DNA from 4 places in the Roseibium algicola genome. Region 2 is predicted to be linked to each of the others. Evidence: riboswitches for the same ligand, from Rfam matches in the RefSeq annotation. Region 2 holds a riboswitch; each other region holds the start of a gene.
The links. Region 2 has a riboswitch for thiamine pyrophosphate ahead of thiO (glycine oxidase ThiO). Riboswitches for the same ligand answer to the same signal wherever they lie in the genome.
Positions count from the first base shown of each region.

Region 1: linked by a shared signal. The riboswitch ahead of thiM (hydroxyethylthiazole kinase) and the one ahead of thiO (glycine oxidase ThiO) in region 2 are both predicted to bind thiamine pyrophosphate.
Region 3: linked by a shared signal. The riboswitch ahead of thiC (phosphomethylpyrimidine synthase ThiC) and the one ahead of thiO (glycine oxidase ThiO) in region 2 are both predicted to bind thiamine pyrophosphate.
Region 4: linked by a shared signal. The riboswitch ahead of B0E33_RS16460 (ABC transporter permease) and the one ahead of thiO (glycine oxidase ThiO) in region 2 are both predicted to bind thiamine pyrophosphate.

Region 1 is NZ_CP019630.1:4,727,647-4,730,851, reverse strand. It holds gene thiD (bifunctional hydroxymethylpyrimidine kinase/phosphomethylpyrimidine kinase) at 1-371, opposite strand, end outside; gene thiM (hydroxyethylthiazole kinase) at 408-1,181, opposite strand; TPP riboswitch at 1,250-1,360, opposite strand; gene B0E33_RS21875 (Lrp/AsnC ligand binding domain-containing protein) at 1,568-1,804, shown strand; gene B0E33_RS21870 (hypothetical protein) at 1,826-2,233, shown strand; gene B0E33_RS21865 (DMT family transporter) at 2,465-3,205, opposite strand, start outside.
Region 2 is NZ_CP019630.1:1,086-4,290, forward strand. It holds gene B0E33_RS00015 (thiazole synthase) at 1-575, opposite strand, end outside; gene thiS (sulfur carrier protein ThiS) at 581-778, opposite strand; gene thiO (glycine oxidase ThiO) at 762-1,739, opposite strand; TPP riboswitch at 1,901-2,021, opposite strand; gene B0E33_RS00030 (P-loop NTPase family protein) at 2,069-2,593, opposite strand; gene B0E33_RS00035 (pirin family protein) at 2,740-3,205, shown strand, end outside.
Region 3 is NZ_CP019632.1:50,791-53,995, reverse strand. It holds gene thiC (phosphomethylpyrimidine synthase ThiC) at 164-1,972, opposite strand; TPP riboswitch at 2,064-2,189, opposite strand; gene repA (plasmid partitioning protein RepA) at 2,459-3,205, shown strand, end outside.
Region 4 is NZ_CP019630.1:3,539,479-3,542,683, reverse strand. It holds gene B0E33_RS16465 (ABC transporter substrate-binding protein) at 1-830, opposite strand, end outside; gene B0E33_RS16460 (ABC transporter permease) at 853-1,698, opposite strand; TPP riboswitch at 1,756-1,862, opposite strand; gene B0E33_RS16455 (hypothetical protein) at 1,944-3,205, opposite strand, start outside.

The DNA of each region.
Region 1 (3,205 bases), 1.4 Mb from region 2:
AGCGTGTCGACCGCACTGTCGGCAAGCAACGGGTCACCGGAGGCAGCCACCATCACCGGGTCAAGCACAACCGGGCCTGTCTCATGTGCCCGAAGCCCTTCAGCTACCACCTCGATCGTATCGACACGCGACAGCATGCCGATCTTTGTCGCCTTGACGGCAAGGTCCGAAAAGACGGCCGTCATCTGGGCCCGCACGAACTCCGGCGGCACATCATGAATGGCGCTGACGCCAAGCGTGTTCTGCGCCGTCAGGGCTGCAATAACACTGGCACCAAAGACGCCATTTGCGGAAAAGGTCTTGAGATCAGCCTGAATGCCGGCTCCGCCGCCGGAATCCGATCCTGCAATGGTTACCGCAATTGCGGTCATGGGAACCTCCTGGGAGTAGATGCCGAAAAGCCTGCGTCAGCCGGTCTTGAGACGGGCTTCAATGTCGCGGTCAGTCAGGCAATAGAGTGCGTCGAGCAACTCCGGCACCAGACTGCCTGGCCCGCCTGACCGGCCGGCAGCGATTTCGCCGGCAATGTTGAAGACGGACAGTCCGCAAGCAGCTGCAAGCGCCCTGTCCTTTTCGATGCTCAGGAACGCCGCCAGAACCGCACCGCCGGCACAGCCGGTGGCCGTCACGCGTGACATCAGTGGATCGCCGTTGCGCAGCAGGAAATCCTCGCCGCGGCTCTCGACCCTGTCTTCCGGGCCAGTGACCGCAAAAACCGTTCCGGCCTCGATCAATGCATCGGCATCCGCCCGATCCGGCAAGACAGCAGTGAGTTCTTCCGGATTGAGCCGCACCAGATCCGGCTTCACGCCCAGCAATTCGCGCGCATAGACGCAGCGCACGGGTGACCGGTTGACGAAGACCGGATCGACACAAACCGGACGTCCGGCCGTCCGGGCAGCTTCGATCGCTAGCGGAATGGCTGCACGGCGTTCCTCGTCAAGGGTGCCGAGGTTCACCAGCAGTGCATCAGCCCCACCGGCAAAGGCCGCAACTTCCTCCCGCGCGATGGTCATGGAAGGAACCGCGCCTAGCGCAAGCAGCACATTGGCGGTGAAACTCTGGGCGACCGCGTTTGTGATAGCGTGAACGCGCGGCGTTTTCTGCCGCACCCTTTCCAGAAGGGTGAAGACCTGTTCGGCGCTCAGGGCTTGCGTGGAAGCAGCAACGGAAAGGCTCATGACGGCTCTCCTGCGACAGAAAGCCCGTTGCCGGTATTCCGGAAAGGACGTGTTGAAGGGAGTGGTGTGTGCATCATGATCTCAAATCCCTCCGCCGGTATCAGCCGGATCAGGTTCAAGGAGTTGGCAGGCCGCCTCTCAGCCCGGTCCAGGATGGCCGGGCACCCCCATGAGATGATTGCACTGCTAACAAGCCGGCCGTGCGATTGCAAGACCCGGCTTGTGCAGAGCGGCTACTCGGCAATTGACTGGCGGGAGGAGATAGGCGATGTCCTAGTCTGCTTTCGTGAATCTGTTGCCCGGCATGTTTGGCTGACCGAACAGCCCGGCTGATGGTTCAGGTGACACGTTCACCCCCTTCAAACACCAACTGCCCGGAGCGCCCCATGGTACCGTTTTTCGTGATGATCAAATGCCAGTTGGGCAAGACCTACCAGGTCGCCAATGCGATCGCCGATGCGGAAATTGCGTCCGAAGTCTACTCCACCTCCGGCGACTACGATCTTCTGGTGAAATTCTATGTCGACGACGGCTCGGACATTGGCCACTTCGTGAACGAGAAGGTCCACCCGATCGACGGCATTCAGGACACCAAAACCATCATTACCTTCAAGGCCTTCTGAACTCAGACCCGGAAATTTTCCATGAAACTCATTAAAATCGCCGCCCTTTGCCTGCCCCTCGCTCTTGCTCCGATCGGCTCGACCGCGTCCGCGCAAGGCATGCCACCGGAGCAGATCAAGCAGATCCTGGACCTTACCAAAGCCAACTGGGTGTCATTCCGCGACTGGCAGGGCCAGGAGCTGATCTATTTCACCCACCTGGAATCCTGGAAGTGCGGCATCGACTATGTCTTCTACGGATTGAACGACGACCCGATTGAGCAGGAATGGCAACTGGAAGCCTGTGACCCGGACAACCAGAATGTCGTTCTGAAGGACAAGCCCTATCTGGAGCTGCCCCTGGGGTCGGCCCAGTCGATCAGCGTGCAGCTGATCTTCAAGGACGGCACCAAGAGCGCTGTTGAGCGGTTCGAATACAAGTCGCAGTAAGGCCGATTTCGGAAACCACCCGCATTCGCCGTCATTCCGGACAAGCGCAGTAAAGCTGCGTGCCGATCCGGGATCCAGCGCATCAGCGTGAGCAAAGCGAACTCTTCTCTCTTTGTTTAATGCCGCGCCTAAGGCGCGAAATAAGTCTGGATTCCGGATCGGCGCACAGCATTGCTGTGCTTGTCCGGAATGACGGGGAAGACAGCGGGACCTGCCCTCTTGTCTCTCCCCCTACGAACGCGAGGGCGATGACGCCCGGCGTGCCTTTGTCCGGTCCAGCCCGAGCTTGTGCTCGCGGTAGATGACGAAAATACCGGCGGCAATCACGATCAGCGCCCCCAGCACCACTGCAGGCAAAGGCGTTTCGCTGAACACTACCCAACCGACAATGATCGCCCACAGCATGTTGACATAGTCGAACGGGGCAATGGTGGAGGCATCCGCGAACCGGTAGCTCTGCGTCAGCAGGATCTGGCCGACACCACCTGCAAGGCCGATCAGCAGAAGCAGACCTGCCGTGGGCAGGTCCGGAATGATCCAGGCCTGACCCGGCAGCAAAAAGCCCAACGGCAGCGTGAGCAGCGACAATACGGACGACATGCCCGCAAACCAGGTAACGATCGTGGACGTGCGCTCCGTCTCGCACAACTTGCGCACGGTGATCATGGCGAGCGCGGCAAAGCCGGCTCCTGTCAGGCCGATCAAGGCCCCGATCATCGAGTTGCTGTCCAACTCCGCGTCACCCAGATGCGGTGACAGCACAACCAGAATGCCGACAAAGCCGACACCGACTGCGCTCCAGCGATAGACCCGCACCTTTTCGCCAAGGAGCAGAAACGCCAGCACCACCACGAAGAGCGGCGATGCAAAGCCGATCGCCGTCGCATCCGGCAAGGGCAGCAGAGACAACGCGGTAAAGCCGCAAACCATCGCCGTCAGGCCGACGGACGCCCGGGTAAGATGTCCCAGCGG
Region 2 (3,205 bases):
GCATGGGACGGTCTGCCAAGACCGGCATCCACAACAAGTGGGATGCCTTTGAAGTGACTGCGATAGGCACGAAGGGCATCCGGATTGACCGGCCCCTTCGCCGAACCGATTGGCGCACACCAGGGCATCAGCACCTGGCACCCCGCGTCAAGCAACCGTTCGCCGACGACAATATCGTCCGTCGTATAGGGAAACACTTTGAAGCCGTCATCGCTCAGGATACGTGCGGCTTCCACGAGGCCAAAGACATCCGGCTGCAGGCTGTCGTGATGACCGATCACTTCCAGCTTGATCCAGTCGGTTCCAAAAAGGTCGCGTGCCATTTTTGCGGTGGTGACGGCTTCCTTCACCGAATGACATCCGGCAGTGTTGGGCAACACCTTGACGTTCAGTTCCCGGATCAGGTCCCAGAACCGGCCGCCTCCGCCACTTCCTGCCGTTTCGCGCCGAAGGGACACCGTCAGAATTTCAGCCCCAGATACCTTCACCGCGTCCGACAGAATTTGGGGTGACGGGTACTGGGCAGTTCCAAGCAGGAAACGCGACGCAACGCTTTCGCCGTAAACTTCAAACATGGGCGTCATCCTCCCTGCATCGGCGACAGGATCTCGATACGGTCGCCAGCTTGAAGGACGCAATCGCTTCGTTCTTCAGCACAAACCAGATCGCCGTTGCGTGCCGTTGCAAGAAACTCATGGTCATAGGCCAGTTCGTCCAGAAGCGCAGCCAGCGTCGCGCTGACAACTTCCTGAGGTTCGCCGTTAATGGTTAGCTTCAAGGGACTTCTCCTGAAGGTGTTGCACGATCGTGCCTGCCGCCTCCATGGCAAAATGCGGAGCAAGCAGGAAGCCGTGCCGGTAGAATCCGTTCATTGACAAGGTGTTGCCGGTAAACGTGAGACGAGGAAGATTGTTTGGATATGCCGGGCGCAGGCCCACCCCGGTTTCGATGATCTTTGCCTCGGCAAATCCCGGATGCAGGCTGTAGGCGGCATTTAGAAGTTCCATGGTGGACCGAACACTGACCGCTCCCTGGTCACCGCTTTCGATCATGGTTGCCCCGACCATGAAGACACCGCTGTCACGAGGCACCACATAGACCGGGATGCGCGGGTGCAGAAAGCGCACCGGCCGCGAAAGCGAGACATCCGGCGCGTGGAGGATCAGCATTTCACCGCGTACGGGACGCAAGTGCGGATCCGGTGAGGCCATGCCGGTACAATCGGCGACAAGATCGGTCGCCGCGGTGAAGTGCTGCGCCTCTAACCTCACCTTTGCACCGCTTTCAGACACTTTTGCCCGCAATGCCGTGAGGGCCTGCCGCGGATCGAGATGGGCTTCCCCGGCAAAATGGAGCCCCTTTGCAAATCGGCCTGCGAGGTCCGGCTCGAGTGCGCCCAGCGCGTCAGTTTCGAGCCGGACAAAGCCGCTGGTTCGAGAAGCAAAGCGACTTAACTCGCCGGTATCGCGCGGCGCGGCAACAACCAGCGTGCCATTGTGCCGGACCTGTCCCGGCAGAACCTTGCTCCACCAGCCAATGGAGGCTTGCCCGAGCCGCAGAACATCTTCCTCGGCACTTTCCCGCTCACACCATGGCGCCAACATGCCGCCTGCGAGCCAGGAGGCACTGGCGGTGAGATCCTTGTGTTTTTCCAGCAGCTCCACCCGCACACCGCGCGAGACAAGCTCATGTGCCAGTGCCAGACCGGCGACACCCGCCCCTTTGATACCGACCTTCATTCCGCCTCACCTGCCAGGGTGGACGTCAGTCGTTCGACATCACGGAATGTCTGATAGCCCGCTTGCATTCAACGGATCTCCGCCAGGACCGGAAAAGGTCCCGCATTTCGGACATTCGGCTTGGAAAGGTGGCCGGGTTGCAGCATTGCCGTGGCGAACGCAGCTGGCCGAGAACACCTTCCCTTCGCCAGCATGACCTGGATCAGGTTCGTCGGGTCCCTGCACTGCGCAAGTGCGCCAGCAGTATCTCAGCCTCTTCTGGAGGCACCCCGGGTGAGCCCCTGTTGTGCCGCCCGTCAGGCGCACCTGTCAAGAGACAGGATGAGCCTTCATCCTTGTTGCCAGGGTCGCGCCAGAAAGTCGTCGATTTCGGCAAGGGTGCTGAACCGATAGACTTTCAGATGATCCGGAGGTTCGCGGTAGATGTGCTCCAGCTTGGCTCTGGCGGAGTGTCTCGTTCGCCAGATGAACCTCAGGAATTCAACAGTTTGCCAGTTGAACTGCTCAGGGCAGCCCTCGGCCAGATCCGGACGGCTTTGCCCATTGTACTTCACCGACCGTTTCAGCACTCGAAATATGCGGCGCATTACCGGGACATCGAGCCAGATGAAAGTGTCGGCACGTTCGATACGTTCCGCATAGGTGCTTGAATGACCGCCCTCGAAGATCCACACATCCTTCAGATGGACCTCATGCGTCAGCCGGTCTTTCTCTTCCCGCGTCCGCTCGTTCCAGCCGGAGCGGTAGTGGATCTTGTCCATATGATAGACCGGCAGTCCGGTTTTCCGCCCAAGGGCAACGGCAAGCGTGCTTTTGCCCGAGCCCGGGCCGCCAACGATCATCACGCGTTTCATGTCGCACCAAACAAAAGCAAGGAAGGGCCGGTCGTTATACAGATTGTGCTGGGGATGAAAACCCGAAACAGACTGTTCAATGGACACTTTGGCTTCGCTGGCCCTATCTAGTTTGCAAGACAGAATGTTCTTTGATGGAGAGGCAGATGAGCTGGTTGAATTGCCCTGATCCCGTACCGGGAAATGCTGCAAGCTGTGACCCGATTGAAACGATCATCGTACCGCGGACATCCGACCTCGGCGGATTTTCGGTAAGACGTGCCCTGCCGTCTGCCAGGCGGCGGATGGTTGGCCCTTTCATCTTCTTCGACCAGATGGGCCCGGCAGAACTTTTGGTCGGCGGCGGTATCGACGTGCGCCCGCATCCTCACATCGGGTTGGCGACAGTTACCTATCTCTTTGAAGGAGAGATGTATCATCGTGACAGCCTTGGAACGGAGATTGCGATTGCCCCCGGTGCTCTGAACTGGATGAGCGCCGGCAAGGGCATCGTGCATTCCGAACGTGAGAGGCCGGAACGCCTGCAGGAAAAACGTCCCCTGTTCGGCCTGCAGAGCTGGGTGGCCCTGCCCAAACACCTGGAAGAGACCGACCCGACCTTCCAGCACCACG
Region 3 (3,205 bases), on a different replicon from region 2:
ACGGTGCCGCAGGACCGCTCCCGGAATAGCTGAGCAAAGGCCTTTTATCAAAATACCGATTTTGGAGCCCATTCCGCTCGCCTACCGCATCGAGCGGTAGGCCATCGGGCGAAGGGAGCCCTAAACCCCTCCCCTCGAATCTCCCCTCCCCTCTGCGAATGAACTACAGATCCTTTGGCATGTAGAGATCGCCGCCAGCACGATATCTGACTGCCATCGCCTCCATGCCCTCTTGACGAGCAGCGTCGCGGATATCGTGGGAAATCCGCATGGAGCAGAATTTCGGACCGCACATGGAGCAGAAGTGCGCGACCTTGTGGGCTTCCTTCGGCAAGGTCTCGTCATGCATCGAACGGGCCGTTTCCGGATCGAGCGCGAGGTTGAACTGGTCCTCCCAGCGGAACTCGAAACGGGCGCGCGACAGGGCGTCGTCGCGGACCTTCGCTGCCGGATGACCCTTGGCGAGGTCGGCGGCATGGGCGGCGATCTTGTAGGTTATGACACCGGTCTTCACATCATTGCGGTCGGGAAGGCCGAGGTGTTCCTTCGGCGTGACGTAGCAGAGCATCGCCGTGCCGAACCAGCCAATCATCGCGGCACCGATGCCCGAGGTGATATGGTCGTAACCCGGCGCGATGTCGGTCGTCAGCGGTCCGAGCGTGTAGAACGGCGCCTCGCCGCAGACCGCAAGCTGCTTGTCCATGTTCTCCTTGATCTTGTGCATCGGCACATGACCAGGGCCTTCGATCATGACCTGGCAGTCTTTCGCCCAGGCGATCTTCGTCAGCTCTCCGAGCGTTTCCAGTTCGGCGAACTGCGCTGCGTCGTTGGCGTCGGCAATCGAGCCCGGACGCAAGCCGTCACCAAGTGAAAAGGAAACGTCGTAGGCACGGCAAATGTCGCAGATCTCCTCGAAATGCTCGTAAAGGAAGCTCTCCTTGTGATGATGCAGGCACCCCTTGGCCATAATCGAACCGCCGCGCGATACGATGCCGGTAACGCGGTTGACGGTGAGCGGAATGTAGGAGAGCCGGACACCGGCATGGATGGTGAAATAGTCGACGCCCTGTTCGGCCTGCTCGATCAGCGTGTCGCGGAAGACTTCCCAGGTAAGGTCCTCGGCAATGCCGCCAACCTTTTCCAGCGCCTGGTAGAGCGGCACCGAGCCGATCGGAACCGGCGAATTCCGGATGATCCATTCACGAATGTTGTGGATGTTGCGCCCGGTCGATAGGTCCATGACGGTGTCGGCGCCCCAGCGAGTCGCCCAGACCATTTTCTCGACTTCCTCCGCCATCGACGAGGTGACGGCAGAGTTGCCGATATTGGCGTTGATCTTCACCAGGAAGTTCCGGCCAATGATCATCGGCTCCGCTTCCGGATGGTTGATATTGGCTGGGATGATCGCGCGCCCGCGGGCGACTTCCTCGCGGACGAAGTCCGGTGTAACAAAATCCGGGATCGCCGCGCCGAAGCTCTCTCCATCACGGGGAAGCTTTTCGTTTGCAGCCTTGCGACCAAGGTTTTCCCGGATGGCGATGAATTCCATCTCTGGCGTGATGATGCCGGCGCGGGCATAGGCGATCTGGGTGACGGTCTTGCCGTCTTTGGCGCGGCGCGGTTTCTGCAGGTTAGGGAATTGCAGTGTCAGGCGCTCGCCGGTGGCAAAGCCGTTGTCTTCCGGCTTGACCATGCGGCCCTCATATTCCTCCGTGTCACCGCGGGCGGCGATCCACTCGGCGCGAAGGCGCGGCAGTCCCATCTCAATATCGATCGCCTGGGTCGGGTCGGTATAGGGACCGGAGGCATCATAGACCGTGACGGGCGGTTCGCCGGCGGTCGGATGGACTGCGATCTCGCGCACTGGTACGCGGATATCGGGATGAATTTCGCCCGGCTTGTAAACCTTTGTAGAGGCAGGCAGCGGCCCCTTGGTGATTTCGGGCGTAATAGTCTTGGTGGCAATGTTCATTCTGAGGCTCCAATCTTTCAAGTTGGAGACCCAGTTCGAAGCCGGAATGATGGAAAGACGCCATGACGCTCCGGATTCTGGGCAACGTCGTACTGCAGCGCTTGCACCGTCCCTACGCCAGTATGAACTGGATCAGGTTCAACGGGTCACTGCGCTGCCATCGATCAACGGCCCAGCAGTATCTCAGCCCCTTGCCGGGGCACCCCTGGTAACGTTGCCATCGGCCATCATCCACGTGCGTTTGTCAATACAGAGATGCTTGGCTCGACGAGGAAGTGCTGTCACTTTGGCGGCAAAAGGTTGAAGGAAATGTGCCGGGTGACTCCAAAAAGTTGTCCGCGGACAACAATGCGAAGTTCTTGTCGAAACTAGGCTGAAAAATGCACTTGGTTAAGCGTTTGTAAATTGGTAACGAATCGGAGCATATTGTAACAGCGCAGTTTGAGGCGTAGTTTTCAAAAATGCGCAGTTCGAGGATTTTTCGAGATGGACACCAATCTTCTGGTTGAAGGTGCTGCTGAACACCTGCCAACGACACTTTCGGCGGACGCGAATGAGCTCGCTCATCAATTGCAGATACATCAACGAAAAATCTTTCCACCTGCTTCTCAAAAGACTATCCGAAAATTTTCGCCTGCAGAAGCAGCTAAATTGATTGGCATTAAGGAAGGCTATTTACGTCAGGTCGCCGCTGATGGGCATGGCCCCGAACCAAACGAGAACGGTAGGCGCACATATTCTGTCGAGGACATGGATCATATACGTCAGGTCTTGGACGAGAAAAATGGCACGCCAAAATATGTGCCGATCCGTCGGGGAGATGAAAAGCTTCAGGTTATCACTGTAATGAACTTCAAAGGTGGTTCCGGAAAAACCACCACATCTGCTCATTTGGCTCAGTTCTTGGCGTTGCGTGGATACCGCGTTTTAACAATTGACCTTGATCCACAAGCATCATTGTCAGCGATGTTCGGACATCAACCCGAACTAGATGTCGACGAGGGAGAAACGCTTTACGGTGCTATCCGTTATGAAGACCCTCGAGCCTTAAGCGAAATCATTCGATCCACATATACGCCAAACCTCCATATTGTTCCAGGCAATCTTGAATTGATGGAATTCGAGCATGAAACGCCCAAAGCAATGTCTGAAGGACGTTCAGCGTCCATGTTTTTCGCCCGAATAGGGGAGGTGCTGACAAGCGTTGAAAGCTATTACGACGTTGTAGTCATT
Region 4 (3,205 bases), 2.6 Mb from region 2:
CGCTTGGCGAACCGCGGCAACGTATCGAACCATGCCCGCCTGTTCAGCTCGTCATTGAGGTTCGGATACGCTTCTATGAAGGCATTCCAGGCTTCTTCCGGGTGATTGCTCAGATAGATGGTGGCCGCCTCCACGGCTGCCAGGAACTTGGCGAAGCGTGGATCGTCCGTCTTGTCCTTGTTGACGACATAGATCAGCTCATCAAAGATCGGCACACCGTTTTCTTCGGGGAAGAAAGCCTTGCCGGGTTTGCCTTCGATTTCGAGCTGGGTGAGCTCGAAATTGCGATATGCGCCGATCACCGCATCCACCTGACCGGCAAGCAGAGAGCCTGACAACGCGAAATTGACGTTCACCAGCTCGACATCATCCATGGTCAAACCGGCCGAACGCAGCATCTGGCCCAGCATCGCGTCCTCGAAGCCGGACACGGAAAATCCGACACTCTTGCCCTTGAGGTCCTTCAGTTCCTGTATCGGGCCGTCCTTGAGCACGATGAGAGAATTGAGGGGCGTTTCCACCAGCGTACCGATCCATTTCAGCGGCAGCTCTTCCTCGATTTGCGCATGAAGCGTCGGCTGATAGGACACCGCGATATCGCCCTGCCCGGCAGCAACCAGTTTCGGCGGCATTGCCGGGTCCGCCGGTTCGATGATCTCTACCTCGAGGCCTTCTGCCTCGAAGAAACCCTTGGTCTGCGCAGTTACCAGCGGAGCGTGATCCGGATTGATGAACCAGTCGAGCAGCAAGGTCAGTTTCTCACTGGCCTGTACCGGCCCCGATGCCAGCAGCCCGGCCGCCAATGCTAGTGACAGGATTTGTTTTTTCATGAGGTCCTCCGTAGAGCGGCAGCTAGGTGAGCGGCTGCCAGGGAACAAGAAGTCGGGTGAGATGGTTCACGGCAAAGCGCATGATCAGCACCATCGCCGCGAGCAGGATCAGGGCGGCGAACATCATGTCCGCCTGCATCCGGTTGCTGCTTTGAAGCATGATGAAGGCAAGGCCTCCTTTTGCCCCGGCCCATTCGCCGATGATCGCCCCCATGGGAGCGAACACCGCGGCCACCCGCAGGCCGGAGGCAAACGCCGGCAAGCCTGACGGCAGGCGAAAGAACCAGAGTTCCTTCAGGCGAGACAGACGATAAAGCCGGGCGAGATCGCACAAACCCGGGTCAAGCCGCTGCAGGCCATCGAAAAACGTCGATGTGACCGTGAAGAAGATGACCAGGATGATGACGACGATCTTGGAGGCCAGCCCGAAACCGAGCCAGAGCACCAGGATCGGCGCGATTGCGAAAACAGGCAGGGCCTGCGTCACCAGAATGGGCGGCATGGCAAATCTTGCAGCAATCGGAAACAGCCACAAAAGAACGGATAGCAATGCCCCAGCGGCTGCCCCCAGCACAAACCCGAGCACCGTCTCATAGGCGGTGATGCCGGCATGATGCAGAAGGAAGCCTGCGTGTTTGACAAAGGCTGTAAAGACGCGGTCCGGACCCGGCAGGATATAATGCTGGGTGTCGAACACATGGACGATTGCCGCCCAGATAGCGACAGTCAGCAGGAGGCCGAGTATGGTCCTGGCAACAGCTTTCACAAACGCCATCATCCCGCAGCCCCCGCCGCCATTGGCCAACAGGAACGCATGAAAGCCGATACCGGCATTCGGATGTGCGGCGACCGCAGTGGTCGCAGACAAGTACGCATAGGATCTCCCGTCTTCGGACAAGCCGAAAATGACAATGGAGATCCGGGAATAGGCTAAGGATTCCGTCCCTTCGCCGGCATGACCCGGATCAGGTTCTAAGGGTTCGGCATTACGCCATCTCAGCTCCGGTAACCGGAACACCCCTCGGACCAAGGCGGACCATGCCTTGTGTGACGGAAAAAGGCAAGCCGCCGTGAGGCGGCTTCTTCAGATTTTGAAAGGAGGCAGGCTGGCGCTTAGCCGGCTTGCCAGGACGTGATCGCCTTTTCTACGGCTTCTGCACCGGCGGTTCCCTTTTCCAGGGTCAGGATGCCGCGCTTGCCGTTTTCGTAAAGCATCGGAATGTCGATCCAGCCGCGTTCACGCAGCAGGGCGAGATTGCGTTGCTGCTCGTTCGGCAAGCTGGAAAGGGCAATCCAGAAAAAGCCCGGAGACACTTTCACGGAAGCGCCGATCAGCGCATCGCCACGAGCTTCTTCCGTAGGCTTCATGACCAAGCCTGGCACGTTGACGACGTCACCCGGAGCGAAGTTTTCCGGGAACTCGTACTTGATCTCGACCAGATGGCTGGCGGGCAAGGAAGTATCGTCATTCGGCTTGATGCGAATGTCGACCTTCACATCCCGCTCGGGGATTTCAATGGAGGCGCTCAGAACCGCGAGAGCCTTGCCGTCCAGATTCGTTTCTTCATCGACACCCCAAACGACAGCGCCTTGCGCAGCCGTTCCGGCACCGCCGGACTCTTCCCCTTCTTCGTAAAGGATAGAGCGCTGCACCGAGGAATCCGCCGCCGTGGCGGACGGAGCCGGTGAAGTTTCGTCAGGCGAAATGGCCGAGAGATTGTCTTCCGGCACCGCAATCGGGCTTTCGGTGGTCGCAGAAGACTGATCGTTTTCTCCGCTCGTCACGATGGACGGCTGGGAAGGTTCGGGCGCAGCGGAAGCTGGTGTATCGACCTGCGGTGTATCGGCCGGCGCAGGCGAATCAGACTGTCCGGTAATCGTCGTCGTGGTTACCGTACGTGCATCCGGGGCAACCACATCCGTCTCGCCTTCGTTCAACAGGCGGTCGGTGTTTTTCGAAGGCTCTTCACCTTCTCCAGCAGGGGCAGCGGTCGAAGGCTCCGGCGTGGTGTCCGGCTGCGTATCGACAGGCGTTTGCGAAGAAGACGCGACCGGCACGTTGCCGCTATCGGCTGTCTCATCGCCCGCAGGCATCAGGAAATAGGCTCCAGCGCCCAGGAGCACCAGCAACAGGACACCCGCAGCAATGACGATCGGAACGGTGCGGCTGCCGGATGAATCACCACGCAGCGCATCCGAAGCACTCGGCTTGGCGCGCTTGGAGCGGCTTTTCTTGGAGGCCGACTTGTCCTTCGGCTTGGCTGTCTCGTCGCCTGGATAAGCCTGATCGGCGGTATCGGCCGCACCGGTGGTATCCGCAGGCTCGAACAGACCATCATCTGCCTGATCCGGCTGCACAGGTCCGCCGAAAGAGG